3 regions of the Undibacterium sp. GW821-FHT07F11 genome follow, and region 1 is predicted to be linked to each of the others. Evidence: predicted binding sites of a transcription regulator. Region 1 holds the regulator's gene; each other region holds the start of a gene.
What was found. The regulator HrcA, encoded in region 1, represses chaperone genes, less so after heat shock. The targets are predictions, from matches to a motif close to TTAGCACTCNNNNNNNNNGAGTGCTAA.

Region 1 (8,081 bases):
TGCAAGCCGCCTTGCATATCCAGTAAATCGCGTTGCGCTTCAGTTTTCAGCAATGACTGATGTGCATGCTGGCCGTGAATATCCACCAGCATGTCGCCAATCTCGCGCAATTGGCTTACTGTGGCGGTGATGCCATTGATCCATGCTTTTGAGCGGCCTGCATTATCGATGGTACGGCGCAAGATCAAAGGCTGGTCCTGGTCAAAGAATTCATGTTCTTTGAGCCATGCTGCAAGAATCTCATTGACGGCAAATTCCGCGCTGATATCAGTTTTGCTGGCAGACTCGCGCACCATGCTGGCATCACCCCGTCCACCCAAGGCCAGGGTCAGGGCATCGATGAGGATGGATTTACCAGCACCGGTTTCTCCGGTCAGCACACTGAAGCCGGAAGAAAATTCAAGTTCCAGCGTATCGACAATGACAAAATCACGAATGGCAAGCGTGCGCAACATAATGGGCTGACATGAAGGAATTTGTTAAGAAAACAGGGCTGGACTATATGGTATATGACCCGGTATATGGCCCAGCATAGCGAAATCGCTATTCTAGCAACAGCCTGTGACTTCTGTGTTCGTAAGAGTGGGTTTGGTACGCTTAATAAGTTACTCAATAGGATACCTACTTAGTTGGGTACTTACTCAGTAGATTAATTCAGCGCACCCTCTACGGATGGATATTCATTCCAGTGCAATTTTTCGCGCAGAGTGTTGTAATAATTCCAGTCCTGAGGATGAAGAAAGGTCACTGTATGAGCAGAACGATTGACGATGATCCTGTCCTGATGCTGCAGGCTGGCAAAATTTTGCATATCAAAGTTCAGGCTGATATCGCGCCCAGCCACGATGGTGATGACGATTTCACTACTGTCTGGCAAAACGATGGGCCGGTTCGATAAGGCATGCGGTGCAATCGGCACCATCGCAATGCCGGATAAGCTGGGGTGCAGCAAGGGGCCGCCAGCAGAAAGCGCATAGGCCGTAGAGCCAGTTGGTGTCGAGACGATAAGGCCGTCTGAACGCTGGTTGTACATGAAGTGCCCGTCTACCTCAACGCGCAGTTCCACCATGCCTGAGCCAGCACCACGCGACACCACAATATCATTGAAAGCCACGCCACTGAAAATCTGGTTGCCATCACGGGTAACGATAGCCTGTAACAGGCTGCGCCGTTCAGACACATATTTGCCATTCAGCATTTCTGTGATGACAGGGATTTTGCGGTCGAGCGCAATATCTGTGATAAAACCCAGCCTGCCCTGATTGATGCCGATCAGCGGGATATTATAGGGAGCCAGTTGCCGCGCTATACCCAGCATGGTGCCATCACCGCCAACCACGATGGCAACGTCCGCCAGCTTGCCTATCTCTGGCACGGGCATACTGCTGAATTCACTTAACTGCAGGTATTGCGCCGTTTCTGCTTCGATGACGACACGATGTCCCTCGCTCGCAAGAAAATTGGCCAGCTCCTTAATCGAGTCGGCAATGCCTGCCGCATTAGATTTTCCAACAAGTGCAATGGTTTTGGCCTGTACTGTCATAAACAAAGGTAGGGTGACATGATGGCTAAGATTAGAACATAATTAGGACATCAATGAATGGAATGAGTGCTCTTTATGGCAATTAAAGCAGTTTTGCTGGATCTGGATGATACTTTGTGGCCGGTTGCACCGGTAATTCGCCATGCCGAATCAGTGTTGCAGCAATGGATGCATGAGCATGTACCCGTCGTGGCGCAAAATTACAATATGGAAAAATTGCGCGAGCGCAGGAATGTGCTGGTAGCGAGCGACCAGCGTTTTCAATACGATTTATGGGCCTTGCGGCATACCCTGTTGAAGCAGGTGTTTGATGAGCATGGCGTGGCAGCCGATAAAGCCGACCAGGCCATGGCGGTATTTGCCGATGCCAGGAACAAAGTCGATTTGTACAGCGATGTCAAACCGGCTTTACAGGCCCTGCAAGAAAAACTGCTGCTGGGCACTGTCTCAAATGGTTTTGCCGATTTGCAGGCGATAGGCCTGGCGCACCATTTCAAGGTGTCTATCGCTGCCTTTCGCTTTGGCTGTGCCAAACCTGATCCCAGGATATTTCTGGCTGCTTGCCAGGAATTGGGTCTGGCCCCGCAAGAGGTATTGTACGTAGGTGATGATTTATTGCTTGATGTGCAAGGTGCGCAACAGGCGGGATTAAAAGGCGGCTGGATGAACCGCCAGGGTTTAAAAATTGAAGATGAGCGCCATCTGCATATCAAGCCGGATGCAGAATTTGCCAATCTGCATGACCTGACTCTATGGCTGTGAATTTTTCTATGTTCATGTCAGTCATGAACGCATAAAATGAAACCATGCAACTAGATATCCGCGCACAAACTTTATTAAAAGCCCTGGTCGAGCGTTATATCGCCGATGGCCAGCCTGTGGGGTCTCGCGCCTTGTCAAAAATATCCGGTCTGGAGTTATCGCCAGCGACGATACGCAATGTCATGGCGGATCTCGAAGAAATGGGCTTTGTCGCTAGCCCGCATACTTCTGCGGGCCGTATCCCCACCCCCAGAGGTTATCGTGTCTTCGTTGATAAGTTGCTGACTGTGCAAGATATCAATGGTGCAGGTATGGATTCGCGCCTGCAATCGAGCCTGCAATCGAATATGAATGCACAGCCGCCGCAAAAACTGATTGCGAATGCGGCGCAAATCTTGTCTTCCTTGACGCAGTTTGCCGGTGTCGTCATGACCCCGCGTACTGAGTCGATTTTCCAGCAAGTTGAATTCTTGCGTCTTTCAGAAAAACGTATTTTACTGGTGGTCGTCACTCCAACAGGCGAAGTCCATAACCGCTTGCTGTTGACGGATGTTGATTACACACCCACCCAGCTGGTGCAGGCAGCCAATTACCTGAACCAGAACTTTGGCGGCCTTAGTTTTACCGATGCACGTACCCGTATCAATAGTGAGTTGCGGCAATTGCAAAATGACATGACCAGACTCATGCAGGCGGCTGTTGAAGCAGGCAGCAATGCCATGGATGAAGATAATGACGAAGTCGTCATCTCTGGCGAGCGCAATTTGCTGAATGTGCAGGACCTGTCTTCGAATATGAGTTCCCTGCGCAAGCTGTTTGATATGTTTGAGCAAAAAAACAGTCTCATGCAACTGCTTGATGTCTCCAGCAAGGCAACCGGCGTGCAGATATTCATAGGCGGCGAGTCGCAACTGGTGCCCATGGAAGAAATGAGTATCGTCACTGCCCCTTACGAGGTGAACGGTAAAATAGTAGGTACCCTGGGTGTCATAGGCCCAACCCGCATGGCATATGAAAGAGTAATTCCTATCGTGGATATCACTTCGAAATTATTATCGAATGCATTAAGTCAATAAGCCGGGATGTCAACATGCCCAGACTGGCGTAGCAGCTTATTAAACATTTACGCGAATACAGATTGCCATGGACAAGAAAAACGCGAAGATTTTATTGATAGATGACAATGATGTAACCCGCGAAGTGCTCAGGGTCATATTGCGCAGCGAGGGGTATAACGTTGTTGGTGAGGCAACGGATGGCGGTGCTGGCCTGGAAATGGCAGTGAAGCTCAGGCCCGACCTGATCTTGCTTGATATTGTGATGCCCAAAATCAGCGGTACTGAAATTTTACCGCGTATCCGAGAACTGCTGCCAGATGCCCGGGTACTCATGGTGACAGCCAATAAAGATCAGGAAACCATCAATGAGGTAGTCAAAACCGGCATACATGGCTATATCCTCAAGCCATTTAATGCCCAAAAGATCATAGGTACTGTGGAAGCTGTTGTTACCAAGATCAATAAGTGAGTCTGGCGGCGCACAGGACATGTATATCCATCCCGGTGCGCTTGAAAACCAAATTTGAGAAATTGTTGTCTGACTTAAGCCTTATGCTCGCAATTCGGCTTGGTACAGTTGCCATAGATCGCCAGTGCATGTTCAGCAATCTTGAAGCCACGCTCCTGAGCTACCGTCTGCTGGCGTCGCTCGATTTCTTCATCAAAGAACTCTTCCACGCGACCACAATCCAGGCAAACCAGATGGTCATGGTGTGAACCCTCATTCAATTCAAAAATGGCTTTGCCAGTCTCAAAATGATTGCGGTTTAACAGGCCAGCCTGCTCAAACTGGGTTAGTACGCGGTACACAGTTGCCAGACCGACATCCATATTTTCATTCAGCAGGATCTTATATACATCTTCTGCTGTCAGATGACGAACCTTGCTGCTCTGGAAGATTTCCAGGATTTTCAGACGGGGCAGAGTGGCTTTCAGACCGCTGGCCTTGAGGTTGGGGGTGCTGTTTGTCATGTTTTCGATCAAAAAATTGCTATCTGCTTTATGATATCGGGTTTTAGGGCTTGTTGCTCAATTAAGAGGTTATCTATGCAACTGTTGTTTTCAGAATTAACACGGAAGAAGATGAGCCGTGTAGCGGGTCTGGTAGTGCTGGCTTCTTTGACAGCATGCTCATCACCTATTCCCCTGCTGTCATCGGCTGACAAGACATCAGTATATGCAACATCGGGCACACCTGGTGATGCGAATGGTGCACAAGTGGTAGAGCCTACTGGTTTTGGCAAGGTATTGGCCTTTATTTCACCTTATCGCGTTTCCATACAGCAAGGTAATTTTGTTTCCCAGGAAATGGTGGCGCAATTAAAAGAAGGCATGACGCGCGAACAAGTGCGTTTTGTGCTTGGCACAGCCTTGCTGACCGATATGTTCCATGAAGACCGCTGGGATTATCCTTTCCGCCTGACCAAGCCGAATGGCGAGCGTATTACCAGCCGTGTTTCTGTGTACTTCAAGGATGGTACGGTAGCGAAGTTCGAAGGCGGTGGTAATTTGCCGACTGAAAAAGAATATCTGGCGCGCATCACTGAATCCGCACTGGGCCTGAACCGGGTGCAATCAGTAATAGAAACTGATGCGCCGAAGAAAAAAGATAAATAAGTCTTAAATAAGCCTAAAGAGAAATAAATCTAAAGAGAAATTAATACCAATGACTGCACTGAAAATCGCCGTGGCCGGGGCTTCTGGCCGTATGGGGAAAATGCTGGTCGAAGCGATCAGCAATGCGGATGATATGGTACTGGTTGGTGCCCTGGATGTGCCAGCTTCGCCAGCTCTGGGTACGGATGCGGCAGCCAGCTTGGGCAAGCCTTCTGGTGTCAGCATTACGGCTGACCTGTCCGCAGGCCTGGCGAATGCTGACTACCTGATCGACTTCACCCGTCCTGAAGGTACACTCAAGCATCTTGAATATTGTGCTGCGCATGGCATCAAGATGATCATAGGCACCACAGGCTTTGATGAGGCTGGCAAGGCAGCGATCGCCGCCGCAGCAGAAAAAACTGCCATCATGTTTGCGCCGAATATGAGTGTGGGCGTGAATGTCACCATGAAGTTGCTGGAAATGGCAGCCAAGAGCTTTGCAGAGGGGTATGACATCGAAATCGTCGAAGCCCATCACCGCTTCAAGGTGGATGCTCCATCAGGCACTGCCCTGAAAATGGGTGAAGTCATCGCCGATGCATTGGGCCGTGACCTCAATGAAGTGGGTGTCTTTGCCCGCGAAGGCGTGACTGGTGAACGCGATCCGTCTTCCATCGGTTTTGCCACTATCCGTGGCGGCGACATTGTTGGTGACCACACAGTCTTGTTTGCCGGCATAGGTGAGCGTGTAGAAATCAGCCACAAATCATCCAGCCGTGTGACTTATGCCCATGGCAGCCTGCGTGCAGCACGTTTCCTGCAAGGCAAATCTACAGGCCTGTATGATATGTACGATGTGCTGGGTTTGCGGTAGTGGGACTGACGCAAAACCGCCCCAGCAGCGTTGCAGCTCCTGGCCGTACTAAAGTACTGTCTTCATCGCTATGGTGTAGTCGGGGTTTCAGGCAACATGTTGCCTGCCGACGTAACGAACCTCTCTTGCAAGAGAGGTTTCTTAAGGCGATAGTCTTGCCGGGACAATTTTGCGTAAGTCCTATTTAGTTTTCGTTAATAACACAACATTTGCCTGACATTTAAATAAGTGAAATAAGCGGCGCACGCATGAATTCTGCAATTGCACATTACTGGGAACAGGCTGATGCCCTGGGTCATCTGGTCGGCTGGCTATTATTGTTGATGTCGGTACTGAGCTGGACATTGATCTTGATGAAGGGCTGGAGTTTCTGGCGCATCCGTAAGGCGGCGCCGGCAGTGCGTACATTCTGGCGCGCCCCCAGCCTGGCAGATGCCTTGTCGTCCTTGCGTCAGGCGGATCAATCCAAGGTATTCATCACTCTGGCAGATGCTGCGCACGCAGCAGGTGACACTGCACAGCGCAGCGCCACGCTGTCTGCCAGTGCCGGGCTTAGCGAAATCCTGACACGTAGCCTGCGTCAAGAATTGCAGGGGCTGACAGTCAAGCTGGAAACCGGCCTGAGCTTTCTCGCCTCAGTCGGTGCAACCGCTCCTTTTGTTGGCTTATTGGGAACGGTCTGGGGTATATACCGCGCCTTGACGGCAATCTCGTCCAATGGCGTAGTGCAAATCGACCAACTGGCAGGGCCGGTAGGTGAGGCCCTGATCATGACAGCGCTGGGTTTGCTGGTCGCGATACCTGCAGTGCTGGCTTACAACGCTTTTAACCGTGTCAACCGCATTACCCTGGCAGAGCTTGATGGTTTTGCTTTTGACTTGCATGCTCACATGAGCAAGGTTTGATACTTTCCAGAGATGACATTCGGTCAATTCCATACGCCGCGCGAATCTTCATCCCGCCCTTTGACTTCAATGGCGGACATCAATGTCACGCCCATGGTCGATGTGATGCTGGTCTTGCTTGTCATCTTTATCATTGCAGCTCCTTTCATGACACATGCCGTCAAGCTGGATTTGCCACAAGCCCAGTCTGCCCCGGTGCCGGACCAGGCAGATACAGTGCGTATTTCCTTTGATGCTGACGGCATTCTGTACTGGGATAAACAGGTTCTCGCCATGGCTGATCTGGAATCCAGACTGGCTTTGCTGGCAAAAAAGAACAAGCAGACAGAATTGCAACTACGCGCAGATAAGTCCACCCGTTATGAAATCATTGCCCAGGTCATGGCGTCTGCCCAGGCACAGGGGCTGGCCAAGATTTCTTTCGTGACCGACAGCAAGCAGGCTAAAAAGCCTTAATTGTTCTTGGCCTGCTCAGGTCAGACTAGCCTGAATAAGCACCACTCTCCCTGTAAATTCGCCCTGACAGCCTTTGTCCATCAGGCTTTCCTCAATAATGTGCCTGAACCAGTTATAATCAAAGGTTCTGAGTCATTTCCGCATCTACTTCTGCTTACGCCATGCAAGAAAAATACACGCCTTCCGACGTCGAACAATCGGCGCAATCCCATTGGAAAAAGATCGATGCCTATACGGCAGTAGAAAACAATCCACGTTTCCCTAAAGGCAAGTATTACGCCTGTTCCATGCTGCCTTATCCTTCTGGCAAGCTGCATATGGGCCACGTGCGCAATTACACGATCAATGACATGCTGGCACGCCAGTTGCGCATGAAGGGCTATAACGTCCTCATGCCTATGGGCTGGGATGCATTTGGCTTGCCAGCAGAAAATGCGGCGATTGCCTATAAAAAATCACCGGCAGAGTGGACCTACGCCAACATCGAAGACATGAAGTCGCAAATGCAGCCCCTGGGACTGGCATTTGACTGGACGCGTGAAGTCGCTACCTGTGACCCTGACTACTACCGCTGGAACCAGTGGCTGTTCCTGAAGATGCTGGAAAAAGGCGTGGCCTACAAAAAAACCCAGGTTGTGAACTGGGACCCTGTCGATCAAACCGTGCTGGCGAATGAGCAGGTGATTGATGGTCGCGGCTGGCGCTCTGGCGCACTGGTCGAGAAGCGGGAAATCCCTGGCTATTACTTTGGCATCACCCAATACGCAGACGAACTGCTGAACAGCATCGACAATCTCGATGGCTGGCCTGAGCAAGTGCGCACCATGCAGCGCAACTGGATAGGCAAGAGCGAAGGCGTACGCTTTGCTTTCCCGCACGAAATT
Region 2 (8,081 bases), on a different contig from region 1:
CCTCTGCTTCCCAGAGTTTTTGCCAGTCAGTGCGCAGCCAGCTTTTAATCCAGGCAATGTAGGCTGGCATGGGCATGAATTTTTTTACCGTCCAGTGCCAGCCCACCGGTCCTTGCAAGGCACGCACGAAACTGGAGCTGACAGAGCCCAAATCACGCGGTGGCATGACAAAGATCGTCTTCGCACCATCCAGCACATCGACATTGGTTTGCTGTATCAGGTTTTCATAATCGAAGTCTGATGTATTGCGTATGCCACGCACCAGGTACTCTATGCCATGCCGCTTGGCGGCACGGGCAGTGTAATCGCCCTTGACGATGACGACGCTGACATTGTGCCAGCCACATTCGGCCACGCTTCGCTCAATAATGTCTTTGCGTTCAGGAGCAGAAAACTGCGGCTTCTTGCCCGGGTTTTCAGAAATGAAGACCACGACTTCATCAGCCAATGCCCTGGCTTCTTGTATCACCCACAGATGGCCATTGGTGATGGGATCAAGGGTGCCAGAGAATGCGATTTTTTTCATTGTGTACCCCAATGTTCCATATAAATAAGATGCTGCTGCAAGACTTCTTGTTCCAGTTCTGCGATGCTGCCCCGATTGATTATCTTGACGATCAGATCATGGGCTCGTCTCCGCAGAGCATATTCCTGTGCCTGCATCTGAAAAACCTGCCGTATCTCCGCTTCCGTCCATTCAGGACTACGACGACGCAGGCGCTGCAGGCGCGTTTCCTCATCCGCCTGCATTAGCAAGACGCTATCGTACACGAAGCCATCAACTTCATCAGGCAGCAATGCTGATTCCCAAATGACATACGCTGTAGTTTGCTGCATGGTCCACTGCCACATGGCCTGTAATACATAGGGTTGCAGCAATTTACGCAAGCAGCGATTTGCATCAATATCATTGATCAGTACTGTACGTAAAATGCCACGTCGCAAGCGACCAGCATCCGTCAGCAACCTGGGCAATACCAAAGCTATTTCTGCCATTGCCGGATGCTGGCTGTCCTGGTGTATCTTGCGTGCCACCATATCTGCATCAATAACCGGCACACCCAGCTTGAGAAAACCAGCCGCAGCACTAGATTTGCCGCAACCCATGCCCCCAGTCATCAACACCACGCGGGAACGCCTGACCATGTCAGGAACAGGAATAGAAGCGGGGATCAAAACAGTACTCATGTCAAGCCTTAATATTGGACAATCAACCAATATTGAAAGCTTAACGCATCAACACTCAAATCACAAGCTTATTTTGGTTAATCAACCAAAATAATAAACCCATCAAACTACTGAAGGCCAGCATAGCTGATTCCATTTTTCCAAACCGACACTGTCATACCGTTGAAATATTTTAAATATATTTTCATACAGTATTAAGCACTGGTTAAACGCTAAACTTAAATGAAAAAGGATAAGCAATGATTTCAGACAGCCGCAGAAAGTTTTTGCGATTTTCAGCCACAAGTGCGGGTGCCAGCATGTTACCCGGGCTAGTACAACAGGCTCTCGCCATACCGGCGAACGATGTCACTGGTACGCTGGCAGATGTTGGCCATGTGGTGATTTTCATGCAAGAAAACCGCTCCTTTGATCATTACTTTGGCACCCTCGCCGGTGTGCGTGGCTTCGATGATCCGCGTGCCATCAGCTTGCCAAATGGCGCACCAGTCTGGCAACAACCCAATCCTGCTGGTGGCAGTGTCCTGCCTTTTCATTTCGACGCCAGGAACACCAGCGCGCTGTCGGTAGGCACCAATCACTCATGGAAAGGTTCGCAACAAACCTGGCAAGGCTGGGATGCCTGGGTCAGCAAAAAAACGGTACAAACCATGGGTTATTTTGACCGTGGCGACCTGCCCTTTTACTACGCATTGGCAGATGCTTTCACCATTTGCGATGCCTATCATTGTTCGATCTTTGGTGCGACTGACCCCAACCGCATGTATTCGCTGACGGGTACCAGCCAGGGCTGGTTAGGTGCCATGGGCAGCCTGTATAACATAGATGCCAAGGGCTATTACAATGCCGACCCGGCCAATGACGATATCTCTGCCGCTGTTACAGCTGGCGCCCCCAACTGGCAGACCTATGCCGAAGTACTCGAAGCCAATCAGGTGAGCTGGAAGGTGTATCAGGAGTGGGATAATTACGGCGACAACTACCTCGCCTACTTCAAGAATTTCCGCGTCAATGCAGACGGCAGCAGGTTAAACAGCAGCTCGCCGTTATATCAGAAAGCACGCAGCATGGCACCCGGTGCAAGCGCAGGTGGCAGCAAGGGGGACGGCCTGGTCAGCGCTTTTGCAGATGATGTGCGCAATAAACGCTTGCCGCAAGTATCCTGGATATGCGCACCGAATGATTACACCGAGCATTCACCCAACTCCCCCAATGCGGGTGAAAACCTGACCGCACGCTTGCTGGCTGCGCTGGTGGCAGAGCCTGATGTATGGGCCAAAACGGTGTTTTTACTGATGTATGACGAGAACGACGGTTTCTTTGATCATGTGCCACCCCATATCCCGCCTATCACCACTGCCATGGGTCGGTCCACGCTGGCCGACAATGGCATTTATGAAAAATACGGCAATGAACCGGTTGGGCTGGGCCCACGCGTGCCCATGCTGGTGATCTCGCCCTGGAGCAAAGGCGGCAAGGTTTGCTCCCAGGTTTTTGACCACACATCAAAGTTGCGCTTTCTTGAAGAATGGCTGGTCAATGGCCTGGGCAAAGACAGGGCCGCAGTCAGTTGTAAACAGATATCGCCATGGCGACGCACGGTCTGTGGCGATTTGACTTCTGCATTTGATTTCAAATCCCCTGATCAAAACTGGCCAATGACGGTACCAAAAACTGCAGCTTATGTTCCTGTCAATGGCAAGCCTTATCCAGTGCCACCCGTCAACCAGAGCCAGCCGCGTCAGGAAGCCTACCCACAGGCGCAGGGGCCGCGCCCGGCCTGCCGACTGCCTTATCTGCTGGAAGCACAGGCCAGGGTCAGCAACAGCAGGCAACTGGAAGTCAATTTCATCAATAACGGCAACGCTGGCGCTGCATTTATCGTGTATTCGAAGATACGCACTGGTGGCCCCTGGTATTACACCGTTGAAGCTGGCAAGCAAATCCAGAAAGAAACCTGGAACTGGAGTACTGATACTTACCAGCTCAGCGCCTATGGCCCGAATGGTTTGATGCGTGAATGGCGCGGCAACAGTACAGCCATCGTCAAGCCTGAGGTGCAGGCAGCTCACGATAACAACAGTGGCAAGCTGGTGCTCACACTATCCAATCTCGACAATGTCCAACCCTGCAATTTCACCGTCAGCGACAATGCCTATGGCAGCCTGGCAAATACTTATTCGCTGGCAGGTGGCCAGAGTTTGCGGCTGGAATACCCATTGATCAACAGTTTTGGCTGGTATGACTTCAGCATCATCAGCAGCGCCGACAGCCAGTTTTTTCGCCGGGTAGCCGGTCATGTTGAAGCCGTGGGTAACAACAGTAATAACAATCGCACAGACCCTTTGATCGGCCGCCAAGCTAACAGCACCCGCCTGACCACCACACCGCGCATCTCGCGCGGCAGCAATGTCGTTGCCTCCTACGCGGCATTACCAGCACAAGTCAGCGTCAAGAACTGGATAGGTATATACGCAGCCGGTGCTGTGCCAGGTAATGTCAATTCACTGGAATGGGAATATGCCGGCAATAGTCAGGGCAGCGTGACGCTCAATACCGCCAGCCTCGCAGCGGGCAATTATGCGCTTTGGTATTTATACAATGATGCCTACTCAGTCCTGGCTGGCCCGGTAACATTGACGATTGTGTAGCGTCCAATAACCAGTTGACAGTACAAAGCTGAGTAAATTGATATTTGCTCAGCTGCAATACGATATTAAAAATACATTTCAAGCTGTGCAAAAATAATCCGTACTGGAAAATGCAATCAAACATCAATGCCAAAACACAACTAAATCATAACTAAGTCACTGATTATTAAAGAAATATTAGTTTATCCCTTTTTTAGCTCTTGAAAAGCCTGCCCCCCGCCCATATACTTAGCACTCGTTGGGAGAGAGTGCTAACAAGTCTTTCCCCAGCTTAATTGAATTCCAATAGTAATTACTCGCAAATTTAAAGGAGCTAGTATGAACCTTCGTCCCCTGCATGATCGCCTGATCGTGAAACGCCTGGATCAAGAAACAAAAACCGCATCCGGTATCGTTCTGCCTGACGCTGCTGCTGAAAAGCCAGATCAAGGTGAAGTACTGGCAGTTGGTCCTGGCAAATTGCTGGACAACGGTACAGTTCGCGCCCTGGACGTTAAAGTTGGCGACCGCGTTTTGTTCGGTAAATATTCTGGTCAGGCTGTCAAAGTTGACGGCAACGAAGTTCTGGTGATGCGTGAAGAAGATATCTTCGCGGTCGTACAGAAGTAATCGGCATCCACGATATCAATTAAAGAATTCGGAGAATTAATATGGCAGCTAAACAAGTAATTTTTGGTGATGACGCACGTGCGAAAATCGTCAATGGCGTCAACATCCTGGCGAACGCAGTTAAAGTAACTCTGGGCCCTAAAGGCCGTAACGTAGTTCTGGAACGCTCTTTCGGCGCGCCTACAGTCACTAAAGACGGTGTTTCTGTAGCTAAAGAAATCGAACTGAAAGACAAGCTGGAAAACATGGGTGCACAACTGGTGAAAGAAGTGGCTTCCCGCACTTCTGACAACGCTGGTGACGGTACAACGACAGCAACAGTTCTGGCACAAGCCATCGTTCGCGAAGGTTTCAAATATGTAGCAGCTGGCTTCAACCCAACTGACTTGAAACGCGGTATCGACAAAGCAGTTACAGCCATCGTTGCTGAAATCAAAACTTTGTCCAAGCCAACAACAACCAACAAAGAAATCGCTCAAGTTGGCTCCATCTCTGCCAACTCCGATGCAAACATCGGCGACATCATTGCCAAGGCAATGGACAAAGTCGGCAAAGAAGGCGTGATCACTGTTGAAGACGGCAAATCCCTGGACAACGAACTCGACATCGTTGAAGGTATGCAGTTTGACCGTGGCTACCTGTCACCATACTTCATCAACAATCCAGAAAAACAATCCGTTATCCTGGAAAACCCGTTCATCCTGTTGTTCGACAAAAAAATCTCGAACATCCGTGACCTGCTGCCAGTATTGGAACAAGTTGCAAAATCCGGCCGCCCACTGCTGATCATCGCTGAAGATGTAGACGGCGAAGCACTGGCAACTCTGGTTGTGAACAACATCCGTGGCATCCTGAAAACTGCAGCTGTTAAAGCGCCAGGCTTCGGTGACCGTCGCAAAGCCATGCTGGAAGACATCGCTATCCTGACCGGCGGTCAAGTGATTGCTGAAGAAGTTGGCCTGACTCTGGAAAAAGCAACTCTGGCTGACCTGGGTCAAGCTAAACGTATCGAAATCGGTAAAGAAAACACCACCGTTATCGATGGCGCTGGCCAGGCTGTTGGTATCGAAGCACGCGTTAAACAAATCCGCGCGCAAATCGAAGAAGCAACTTCTGACTACGACCGTGAAAAACTGCAAGAACGCGTTGCCAAACTGGCAGGCGGCGTTGCTGTGATCAAGGTTGGTGCTGCAACTGAAGTTGAAATGAAAGAGAAAAAAGCACGCGTTGAAGATGCTCTGCACGCAACTCGCGCTGCCGTAGAAGAAGGCGTTGTTCCTGGCGGTGGCGTTGCCCTGCTGCGCGCACGTCAAGCTGCTGGCGACATCAAAGGCGACAATCCAGATCAAGAAGCAGGTATCAAACTGGTTCTGAAAGCAATCGAAGCACCTCTGCGTGAAATCGTTGCTAACGCCGGTGGCGAACCTAGCGTTGTTGTTAACGCCATCATCAATGGCAAAGGCAACTACGGTTTCAATGCTGCCAATGACACATACGGCGACATGATAGAAATGGGTATCCTGGACCCAGCTAAAGTAACTCGCTCTGCATTGCAAAATGCAGCATCTGTTGCTGGCCTGATCCTGACTACTGACGCTCTGGTTGCTGAATTGTCTGAAGACAAGCCATCTATGGGTGGTGGTGATATGGGTGGCATGGGCGGTATGGGTGGCATGGGCGGCATGATGTAAGAACCCGTTCACGATCTTACTGCGCGAGCGTGATCGGGGCTCATGCGCTGCTCAAAATGCTCATGTACTTAAGTACATTCCGCTTTTTGCGCTGCTCTTCACCCCGCTGACGCCCGCTCGCTACAGATCATAAACAGGTTCTACTAGCTGCTAGCTACTCTCGGCGATCTAACCGAGAGTCGCATTGCTAAAAACCCCGCAACGCAAGTTGCGGGGTTTTTTATTACCCTTACGATTTATCCACTTCGGCAACACCCCATTCAGGTAGTGCAGTTGAACATCCATTGCACGCCAAACTGGTCGGTCAGCTTGCCAAAATAATCCCCCCATATTTGCACCGCCAGTGGCGTCGTCACATTTGCCCCTTGACTCATCAGTGCAAACAGTTGATCGGTTTGCGCACGGCTATCCATCATCAGTATGTGGGCAGAACCTCGCATAGGCTCTGCATCATCATTGTCTGAAGCATAGAAAAGCACGCCCGGCCCCTCAAATCTGGCATGCATGATCTTGCCGCGCATGGCCTCGTTCTTCAGCGACATCCCGCCCTCACCATGACGCAGTATGTCGGTTACATGCCCCAGTCCACACTGAGTATAAAAATCCAGCGCCTGCTCGCATTGCGTCGTAAAAAACAAATAATTTGATTGTTGCATAGTGCCCCCGAATCGATTTGCTTCAGTGGAAGCCCTGTTGCACAGCCTCACCCATCTGTGCATTGGAATAGGCCTTGCCCGCAATTCCCCAGGTGCCATCAACTGCATATGTCACGTTGACATACGTCCTTTCCCGCGGATGCGCCCCCTGCTTAAGCCTGTCTATGATGTCAGTGACCTCGCTGACAAAGGCCTGCTTGACCTCGGCAGTAGGGAAAGTGACTGAAGGAACCTTCACTTCGATAACTGCCAGCGACTGGTGCTGGCCACCAGCATAACTGTGCGCCTCAGAGCTGACGACCAGGTGGCCGACGACGTTAGGTGTCATGAACTTGTTGCCAGTCAAACCGTGTACGCGTAGCAAGGCGTCTGCAACGAGAGGCAGCACTTCACGCTCCCCGTCAAGAGTGAGAAGGTCTGTGGTAACTTGAACTGAGATAGGCATAGCTTAACTCCTTGATCAAAAATGGATGGTCGAGTCAAAGACCAGCCCTTGACTCCCGCATCACGGACGTTATATAACGATCGTGATGTGACACATCATTACATAACGATCGTTATCTTGTAAAGTTTTAATAGCATTTTTATTCTGGAGATTTTTTACATGGCACACCGGGCGGGGCAAAAAGAAGAAAGCAAGGCAAAGATACTCAAAAGCGCAGGACGAGGATTTCGCAGCCGGGGGTTTGGTGGTTCTGGCGTTGATGGCCTGGCAAAAGATGCCGCAGTAACCTCGGGCGCTTTCTATGCCCACTTCAAGTCAAAGGCAGATGCTTTCCGCGAAGCGGTAGTTGCCGGGCTCGAAGACCTGAAGCTGGGGGTCAGCCAGGCGCGTGAGCAACTGGGAAGTGGCTGGCGCACGGCATTCATCGATTTTTACCTCGGGGAGCGTCGCACTTGTGATCTGGCCGATAGCTGTGCATTGCAAAGTCTATCGCCTGAAGTGGCGCGGGCAGAGGAAAAAACGCGACAAGCGTATGAAACCGAATTGCTGGCCATCATAGAAACCGTGGCTGCAGGCCTGGATGGGCAAGCTGATGCCAAACGCGAAGAAGCAACTGCCTTGTTGGCACTGCTGGTCGGCGGTGTCACGCTTGCCAGGGCAGTCAATGATCCTGCCATCAGCAAGGACATTGCTGCGGCAGTTCGCAAGGCGGCATTGGATTTGAACAGCCACTGACTCACGAATTTGCATGCCGGAATTTCTGTTCTGATCACGCCGAAAAGGACAATTCAGACTGGGAACAGGGACACGTCGATGCCAATTTCGCTATAAATCAAATAGA
Region 3 (8,081 bases), on a different contig from region 1:
GTAAATGGCGTCGTTGGGGCATTCGGGTTCGCAGACATCACAATTGATGCAATCGTCTGTAATCATCAGGGCCATGTTGTCACTTCACTTTCATGTGCTGCTTAGTTCAGTACGCACTGATTTCAGCGCATACGAATATATCTACTCTTGTATTTCAACTGTTTGTGTTTTCAGCCAGCAAAGCGACTTTCTTCTTTAGCCAGCGATCCACTGAAGGGAACACAAATTTTGACACATCGCCACCAAACATGGCGATCTCACGCACTATCGTACCTGAAATAAACTGATATTGATCAGAAGGTGTCAGGAACAGGGTTTCTACATCTGGCAACAGATAACGGTTCATGCCCGCCATCTGGAATTCATACTCAAAGTCAGACACGGCACGCAAGCCGCGCACGATGACACGCGCATCATTTTTGCGTACAAAGTCTTTTAGCAAACCAGAGAAACTCTCTACTTTGACATTCGGGTAATGTCCCAGCACTTCATTGGCAATTTCCAGGCGTTCATCCAGGGAGAAAAATGGATTCTTGCTTTTGCTATCCGCCACACCCACCACCAAAGTATCAAAAAGACCGGATGCGCGACGCACCAGATCTTCATGACCGCGTGTCAGCGGATCGAATGTTCCCGGATAAACGGCTGTGACCATCTTCACTCCCTTTTTTCGCAATCTGCATAAGGATATGCACCAAGTTGAGCAGGCATTATGCCTGATTTTCGTGCGCCTCATGCGGCAAAATGTTGCGTTGCAGTATATGGAAGTACACACTACCGGCTTTATCGGCACGGATAAGTTGCCATCCACTTAATAATTTAGCTAATTTTTCTTCTGTCGCTGCATCGCCTGAAGTTTCAGCCAGGGGAAACTCGGATTCAACATAAATACAGCCTTTCGGGCTCAGCAATTGCGCGCAAGCTGGCAAGATACGACCCAGCCAATCCTGCTCAAACGGAGGGTCAAGGAAGATCACATCCATTTTTTGTGACTGGTTTGCCATACTTTCAACTGCCTTGAGAGCATCGGCCCTGATCAGTTTGCATTGGCTGGCTTGCAGTTTGTCCCTGACTTGCTCCAGTTGCTTATAAGCAGGGGTATGCGCCTCCACCATGATGACTTGCGCTGCGCCGCGGCTGGCGGCTTCAAAACCCAGGGCACCGCTGCCAGCAAACAGATCCAGGCAATGCACGCCTGTCCAGTTATTGTGCAGCAAGTGATTGAGCCAGTTAAACAGGGTTTCTCTGACGCGGTCTGGCGTAGGACGCAAACCCTCGGCATCAACCACGCTGAGCAGGCTGCGTTTCCACACGCCGCCTATGATGCGGACCTGATGGTTTTGACGTTTTACTACCGACGTTTTTGCGGTCGCGTTTTTTGTTTTTTTATTACTATTTGTTTTCATTGCATGCTTGCTACGGCTAAATCAGTTTACGTTGCGCTGTCTGTTAAAATGGCAGCATTCTAATATCAGGGCTGGCTTATTTGCCGCCCGCACTCCCAAATATCCCGATGTTTAGTTTTTTCAAAAAGAAGCCCAAAGAAGAGGCGCCAGTTGTTGTGGCTGATCCTGCACCCGTTGTTACGGCACCAGCCAGTCCTGCACCTGCTGTTGCTACGCCTGCCATCGTTACCACGGTTACCGCTCCTGCGCCTGTGGCTGAAGTTAAGCCAGCGTTGGCAGATGTTGTAGCCCCTCAAGCACCAGAACCCGAGCAAAAACGCTCATGGTTAAGCCGCCTGAAAGCCGGGCTGGCTAAGACTTCCTCGAATCTTACCACCCTCTTCATCGGTGCCCGCATTGATGATGATTTGTATGAAGAGCTGGAAGCTGCCCTGCTGACCTCGGATGCAGGTGTGGAAGCTACCCAATTCCTGCTGGATGGATTAAAGAAAAGGGTCAAGGAAGAGAAGCTGACGGATGCCGAGCAAGTCAAGGCTGCCCTGAAAGTGTTGCTGCTGGAATTGCTGACCCCTTTACAAAAACCACTGGAACTGGGCCGTTATCAACCCTTGGTCATGATGATCACTGGTGTGAATGGTGCTGGCAAGACCACCACGATAGGCAAGCTGGCCAAGCACATGCAAAGCCATCAGCAATCCGTTTTACTCGCGGCGGGCGACACCTTCCGCGCAGCAGCACGTGAGCAACTGACGATCTGGGGCGAACGCAATAATGTCACCGTCATCGCACAGGAATCTGGCGACCCTGCCGCAGTGGCTTTTGATGCAGTCGCCTCTGCCCGCGCCCGTGGTACGGATGTAGTGATGGTGGATACAGCAGGCCGCCTGCCTACCCAGCTACATCTGATGGAAGAATTGAAGAAAATCAAACGCGTCATCGCCAAAGGCATGGACGGTGCGCCACAAGAAGTCTTGCTCATCATCGACGGTAACACTGGTCAGAATGCCCTGGCCCAGGTCAAAGCCTTTGATGATGCCCTGCAATTGACTGGTCTGGTCATCACAAAGCTTGATGGCACTGCCAAAGGTGGCGTGCTGGCAGCGATTGCCAAGAACCGCCCTGTGCCCGTCTATTTCATAGGCATAGGTGAACAGATTGAAGACTTGCAACCGTTTAATGCACAGGAATTTGTTGACGCGCTGTTCAGCTAAATGTGACTGAGAACAAGCACAACAGCCATTGATGAAGCTCAAAAAGACCATACGCGACCATGATTGAATTTGAACACGTCAGCAAACAATATTCGCAAGATGTCTATGCGCTCAAGGATGTTTCATTATCGATTGCCGCCGGTGAACTGATCTTTCTGGCTGGCCCCTCTGGTGCTGGCAAGTCCACCTTGCTAAAGATGATCGCTGGCATAGAAAAGCCAACAGCGGGTACAGTCAAAGTGAATGGTCAGGACATAGGCAAACTGAAAAACAGCAGCCTGCCTTATTTGCGCCGCAAGCTGGGCCTGATTTTGCAAGATCAAAAACTATTGACTGACCGCCATGTACTGGCCAATGTCATGCTACCCATCATCGTTACCGGTGCTTCCCATAGCGAAGCCGAAACCCGCGCCCGCATAGCGTTGGAAAAAGTTGGCTTGCCTGATAAAGCTTATTCTTTGCCGCTGGCTTTATCCGGTGGAGAACAACAGCGCGTGGCGATTGCCCGTGCCATCGTCAACCGGCCACAGATCATTCTGGCGGATGAACCTACCGCCTTTCTCGATCGCGACAATGCCAACAAGGTATTGGGTGCGCTCAAGGCTTTCCAGAGCGCGGGGGTCACCTGCATTATCTCCAGCCATGATGAACAATTTCTCGATCAGGCCAGCCGCGTGATTTATCTCAGCCAGGGTCAGGTAGTCAGTACCTGGAAATCCTCGCTCGCCGCCTGATCCTGCATGACAGAATAATAAGGATGAATTCATGACCAACTGGTTCCGTCAGCATTTGTTTGCCATCAAGAGTGCGTTTGCCCATTTACGCGGCAGCCCTGGCAATTTCTTGTTCAATGTACTGGTTGTTGCGATTGCGCTGGCCTTGCCCATCGCTGGCCTGACCCTGATAGAGAATATACGCCCGATCTCTTCGCAACTATCAATAGAGCCTGAAATCAGTATTTTCGTCAGCCCGGACACGCCAAGGGCAACTGCTACTGCCTTGTCGATACCCTTGAAGAAATTGCTGAAAGAGAAAAACATCACGGCAAACTTGAGCTTCATCCCCAAGGACAAGGCACTCGCCAGCCTGGAGCAGTCATCCAATCTGGCCGAAGTCTTATCCACCCTGGGCGGCAATCCCTTGCCGGATGCCTATGTCTTGTCCATGTCGAATAATGAGGCTGGCAAGATAGAGGCGCTGGTAGAAGAAATCAAACAAATGCCTGATGTCGATGTAGTGCAACTGGACTCGGCCTGGGTCAAGCGCCTGGCAGCACTGGTGCAGATCATGCAACTGGGTTTGTTATTCCTGGCTGCCACGCTGGGTGTGGTGGTGGTGGTCGTGGTGTTTAATGCAACCCGTCTGCAAGTCATTTCACACCGGGCTGAAATTGCCGTCTCACGCCTGTTGGGGGCCACCAATAGCTTTATCCACAAACCTTATTACTATACCGGCGCATTGCTTGGCTTATTGGCGGGTGGCCTGGCACTGGGCCTGATCGCTGCATCACTGCAGCCTTTGAACAAGGCTATTGCTGAATTTGCTAAATTATATGCCTCAGAATTCCACCTTGCTCCGTTGGGTATCGTACAGAGCGCCATTCTCCTGGCTGTTAGCATGTTGCTAGGATTGGTAGGCGTTTTTCTGTCAGTAAGAAGACAACTGGCACGTGCAAGTTAAATTAATAGCTGCCATTGCAAAATAAATCTGGTTTTGTTTCGTCTACATGATGTTAGCGGTGCCTGCGTCAACGAAGTTGGCCGGGCGCCTTGATTTGCAACAGCCTCTTACAATTTGCATCAACAGGATTGCAACTTTCAAGCCTGAGCCGTATCTAAGCAATATAAATGTTGTAAATGAATGCTAGTTTTTCAATAGATTTATTTGATGAAGTTCATAGAATCTGATTATTAGCACTCTTCTCAAGAGAGTGCTAATATAGGAACTTGAAAGTGCCAAAAGGAGTAATTGATACTCTTAAGGCAGCAATAAGGAGGAAAAATGGCAACTACATCGACACAATTGATCCCTGCAACTGACAGCACAGCATTGGCCCTGGGCTTCAGTGGTACGCTGGGTAATATTGATGCCTATATCTCTGCAGTCAATCGTCTGCCCATGCTCACGCATCAGGAAGAGATCGACTTCGCAAACAAATTACGTAATGACAATGACCTGGCTGCCGCGCAGCAACTGGTTATGTCGCATCTGCGTCTGGTAGTGTCCATCGCCCGTGGTTACCTCGGCTATGGCTTGCCACATGCTGACTTGATTCAAGAAGGCAATATTGGCCTGATGAAAGCCGTCAAACGTTTTGACCCTGACCAAGGCGTGCGTCTGGTGTCCTATGCCATGCACTGGATCAAGGCTGAAATGCATGAATACATTTTGAAAAACTGGCGCCTGGTTAAAGTAGCAACGACCAAAGCCCAGCGCAAATTGTTTTTTAACCTGCGCAGCCATAAAGAAGGTCTGGACGCGATGACACCCAAGCAAATTGATGCCCTGGCATCGACATTGGATGTCAAACGCGAAGAAGTCATCGAAATGGAAATGCGTTTGTCCGGTCATGATATTGCCCTGGATGCGCCGACGGATGATGACGATGAGAAATTTGCCCCTATCGCCTATCTGAAAACGGAATCCGACGAGCCTACCCGTGTTCTGGAAACACGTCAGTATGACCGTCTGCAAAGCGAAGGACTGGAATCTGCCTTGTCCAAGCTGGATGCACGTTCGCGCCACATCATAGAATCACGCTGGTTGAAAAATGATGATGGTACAGGTGCGACCCTGCACGAGCTGGCCGATGAATACGGTGTCTCTGCCGAACGCATACGCCAGATCGAAAGCGCAGCCTTGAAGAAAATGAAGGGCAGCCTCAGCAGTTTTGCTTGATCAGACATGCACTAGCAATGAAAAAGGCACTCGCAAGAGTGCCTTTTGTTTTATACGCCGGATTTATACGGCAGTTCAGAGCAAGCTGCTCAAACTTATTTCAATAATATCTTCAAATCATGCGCAACAGGTTCTGCCCCCTGACCATGGCGCAAGAATAAGCGTATGCGCCCCTGAGGATCAAATACATAACTGCCGGCAGTATGGTCTACGGTATAACTACCCGGGGTTTTACCCTCTACCTTTTGATAAAACACCTTGAATTCTTTGGCGACCCTGGCTGTTGCCGCTGCATCGCCATACAAACCAAGGAAACGCTTGTCGAAATTGGGTACATAGCTGGCCAATAAAGTCTGGGTATCACGCTCAGGATCAAGCGTTACGAACAGTACCTGCACCTTGTCGGCATCAGCACCAAGCAGCTTCATGACATTGGCCATTTCCACCATGGTGGTCGGACACACATCCGGGCATTGGGTATAGCCAAAAAAAATGACGACAGCCTTGCCCTTGAAGTCTGCCAGGGTGCGCGCCTTGCCATTGTGATCTGTCAGGGCAAAGTCTTTGGCGTAATCAAGACCTGTCAGATCCGTGTTATTGAATTTTTCCTGCGCGGGATTGCAAGCCACCAGGGTCAGCAAACTCAGCGCCATCAGCATACTGGTCACATGCTTCAGAATTTTCATAGCTTGATATAGTGATCAATCAACAAGGCTGCGAATAGCAGGGACAGGTAGATGATGGAATAGGCAAAAGTCTTGCGTGCCAGTATGTCATCATAATGCTTGTAAATACGCCATGCATACCAGAGGAAAATCAGGCCAAGGATGATCGCGCTGACCAGATAAATCAGGCCACTCATATGCACCGCATAAGGCAGCATGGTAGTGGCAAACAGGGCAATGGTGTATAGCCAGATGTGGAAACGGGTAAATTCCAGACCATGGGTAATCGGCAACATCGGCAAACCAGAACGCGCATAGTCATCACGCCTGTACATCGCCAGTGCCCAGAAATGCGGCGGTGTCCAGATGAAGATGATCAACACCAGCAACCAGGCCTGCATCGGTACATCGTTTGCCACGGCTGCCCAACCCAAGGCTGGCGGCATGGCACCGGACAAACCACCGATAACGATGTTTTGCGGTGTCGCCGGTTTCAGGATGATGGTGTAAATAACGGCATAGCCGACAAAGGTAATGAAAGTCAGCCACATGGTCAGGGGATTGACCATCGTGTACAAGATCCACATACCCATGCCACCGATGACACCTGAGAAAACCAGAGTCTGTGGCACGGTGATTTCACCCTGGGCAGTCGCACGGCGCGCAGTTCTTGCCATGCGCGAATCAATTTCTTTTTCTACAAGGCAATTTACTGCAAAAGCAGCACCAGCCAGCAGCCAGATACCCACGGTAGCGGCAACAACGACACGCCAGTCCGGCAAGTCTGGCGTCGCCAGGAACATGCCGATGACGGCACAAAATACGGCAAGCTGGGTAACACGGGGCTTGGTCAAAGCCCAGTACTGAGCCAGGCGGTTGGAGGGCAAACTTAAAGTGGTCATGATCTATCTTTGGCAGCGGCAAGGCTCACATGCCTTATGCGGTAGTTTAACATGGTCAGCAAGAGCACGAGCATGGCGGCCATCCCATTATGCAAAACTGCCAGCAGCAAAGGCCAGGAAAAGAATACGGTAGAAACACCGATGATGAATTGGGCAAGAATCGCGAGCAAGAGATTGCGCCCCAGCTTTTCCAGCCCTGCAATCTTGCGTGCCCTGAGAGCAGTCCAGAGGCAGACAGCAACTACCAGCAGGGCAAAATTCCTGTGTACCCAGTGTATGGCAACCAGGGCATTGAAGGGCAGGTAATCACCACTCATGGTCTGACCTAGCTGACGCCAGAGACTGAAGCCATGCTCAAAGTCCATTGCCGGTATGGCTTGCCCATTGCACATGGGGTAATCATGGCAAGCCAGGGCAGCATAGTTAGTACTCACCCATCCACCCAGGGCGATTTGTACAAACACCAGTAATAAGGCCAGGCTGGCAGGCCATAGCATGCGCCTGCCATCTGAGGCACCAATGCTGGCGCTAACCAGGGATGAACTTTGCTGCTCCAGGCTGGCACTGAGCAGCGCCAGTAAGCCCATGCCCAGTATCAAGTGAGTGGTCACTATGACAGGTTGCAGCTTCAGAGTGACCGTCCAGGCACCGAAAGCGCCTTGCAGGCAGACAAAGAACAGCAAGAAGGTCGCCAGCCAGGGGCTGGACTCGAGTTGACGACGGCGCGCCCAGGCGATGCCCATCTGGGCAATGATCAGTATGCCCACACTCATGGCCAGATAGCGGTGCACCATTTCTATCCAGGCTTTTTGCAAAGTGACAGGACCGGTAGGCATGGCAATTTCAGCCGCCTTGATAGCCGCATGGGATTGCAAGGGATTGGCCTGGCCATAGCAACCCGGCCAGTCCGGGCAGCCGAGGCCAGAATCTGTCAGGCGAGTGAATGCGCCGAACATGATAAGTTCAAAGGTCAGCGTCACGGTCACCGCAATGAGCTTG

Region 2: a site for HrcA is predicted at 4,068-4,094, ahead of groES (co-chaperone GroES). Genes of this name have one in related genera too.
Region 3: a site for HrcA is predicted at 4,528-4,554, ahead of rpoH (RNA polymerase sigma factor RpoH). Genes of this name have one in related genera too.

Annotation. Positions count from the first base shown of each region.
Region 1 covers NZ_JBWKQH010000005.1:296,764-304,844, forward strand. Annotated here, with positions in the region: gene recN (DNA repair protein RecN) at 1-455, opposite strand, end outside; gene AC07OI_RS14665 (NAD kinase) at 650-1,543, opposite strand; gene AC07OI_RS14670 (HAD family hydrolase) at 1,619-2,305, shown strand; gene hrcA (heat-inducible transcriptional repressor HrcA) at 2,350-3,381, shown strand; gene AC07OI_RS14680 (response regulator) at 3,449-3,832, shown strand; gene fur (ferric iron uptake transcriptional regulator) at 3,907-4,335, opposite strand; gene AC07OI_RS14690 (outer membrane protein assembly factor BamE) at 4,447-4,980, shown strand; gene dapB (4-hydroxy-tetrahydrodipicolinate reductase) at 5,030-5,836, shown strand; gene AC07OI_RS14700 (MotA/TolQ/ExbB proton channel family protein) at 6,085-6,741, shown strand; gene AC07OI_RS14705 (ExbD/TolR family protein) at 6,754-7,197, shown strand; gene leuS (leucine--tRNA ligase) at 7,359-8,081, shown strand, end outside.
Region 2 covers NZ_JBWKQH010000011.1:209,060-217,140, reverse strand. Annotated here, with positions in the region: gene coaD (pantetheine-phosphate adenylyltransferase) at 1-526, opposite strand, end outside; gene coaE (dephospho-CoA kinase) at 523-1,188, opposite strand; gene AC07OI_RS25565 (phosphocholine-specific phospholipase C) at 1,428-3,839, shown strand; gene groES (co-chaperone GroES) at 4,158-4,448, shown strand; gene groL (chaperonin GroEL) at 4,490-6,139, shown strand; gene AC07OI_RS25550 (VOC family protein) at 6,400-6,795, opposite strand; gene AC07OI_RS25545 (tautomerase family protein) at 6,818-7,240, opposite strand; gene AC07OI_RS25540 (TetR/AcrR family transcriptional regulator) at 7,400-7,975, shown strand.
Region 3 covers NZ_JBWKQH010000006.1:248,046-256,126, reverse strand. Annotated here, with positions in the region: gene AC07OI_RS16885 (YfhL family 4Fe-4S dicluster ferredoxin) at 1-75, opposite strand, end outside; gene coaD (pantetheine-phosphate adenylyltransferase) at 155-655, opposite strand; gene rsmD (16S rRNA (guanine(966)-N(2))-methyltransferase RsmD) at 711-1,406, opposite strand; gene ftsY (signal recognition particle-docking protein FtsY) at 1,514-2,617, shown strand; gene AC07OI_RS16865 (cell division ATP-binding protein FtsE) at 2,677-3,351, shown strand; gene AC07OI_RS16860 (cell division protein FtsX) at 3,383-4,297, shown strand; gene rpoH (RNA polymerase sigma factor RpoH) at 4,619-5,515, shown strand; gene AC07OI_RS16850 (SCO family protein) at 5,611-6,174, opposite strand; gene cyoE (heme o synthase) at 6,198-7,082, opposite strand; gene AC07OI_RS16840 (COX15/CtaA family protein) at 7,079-8,081, opposite strand, start outside.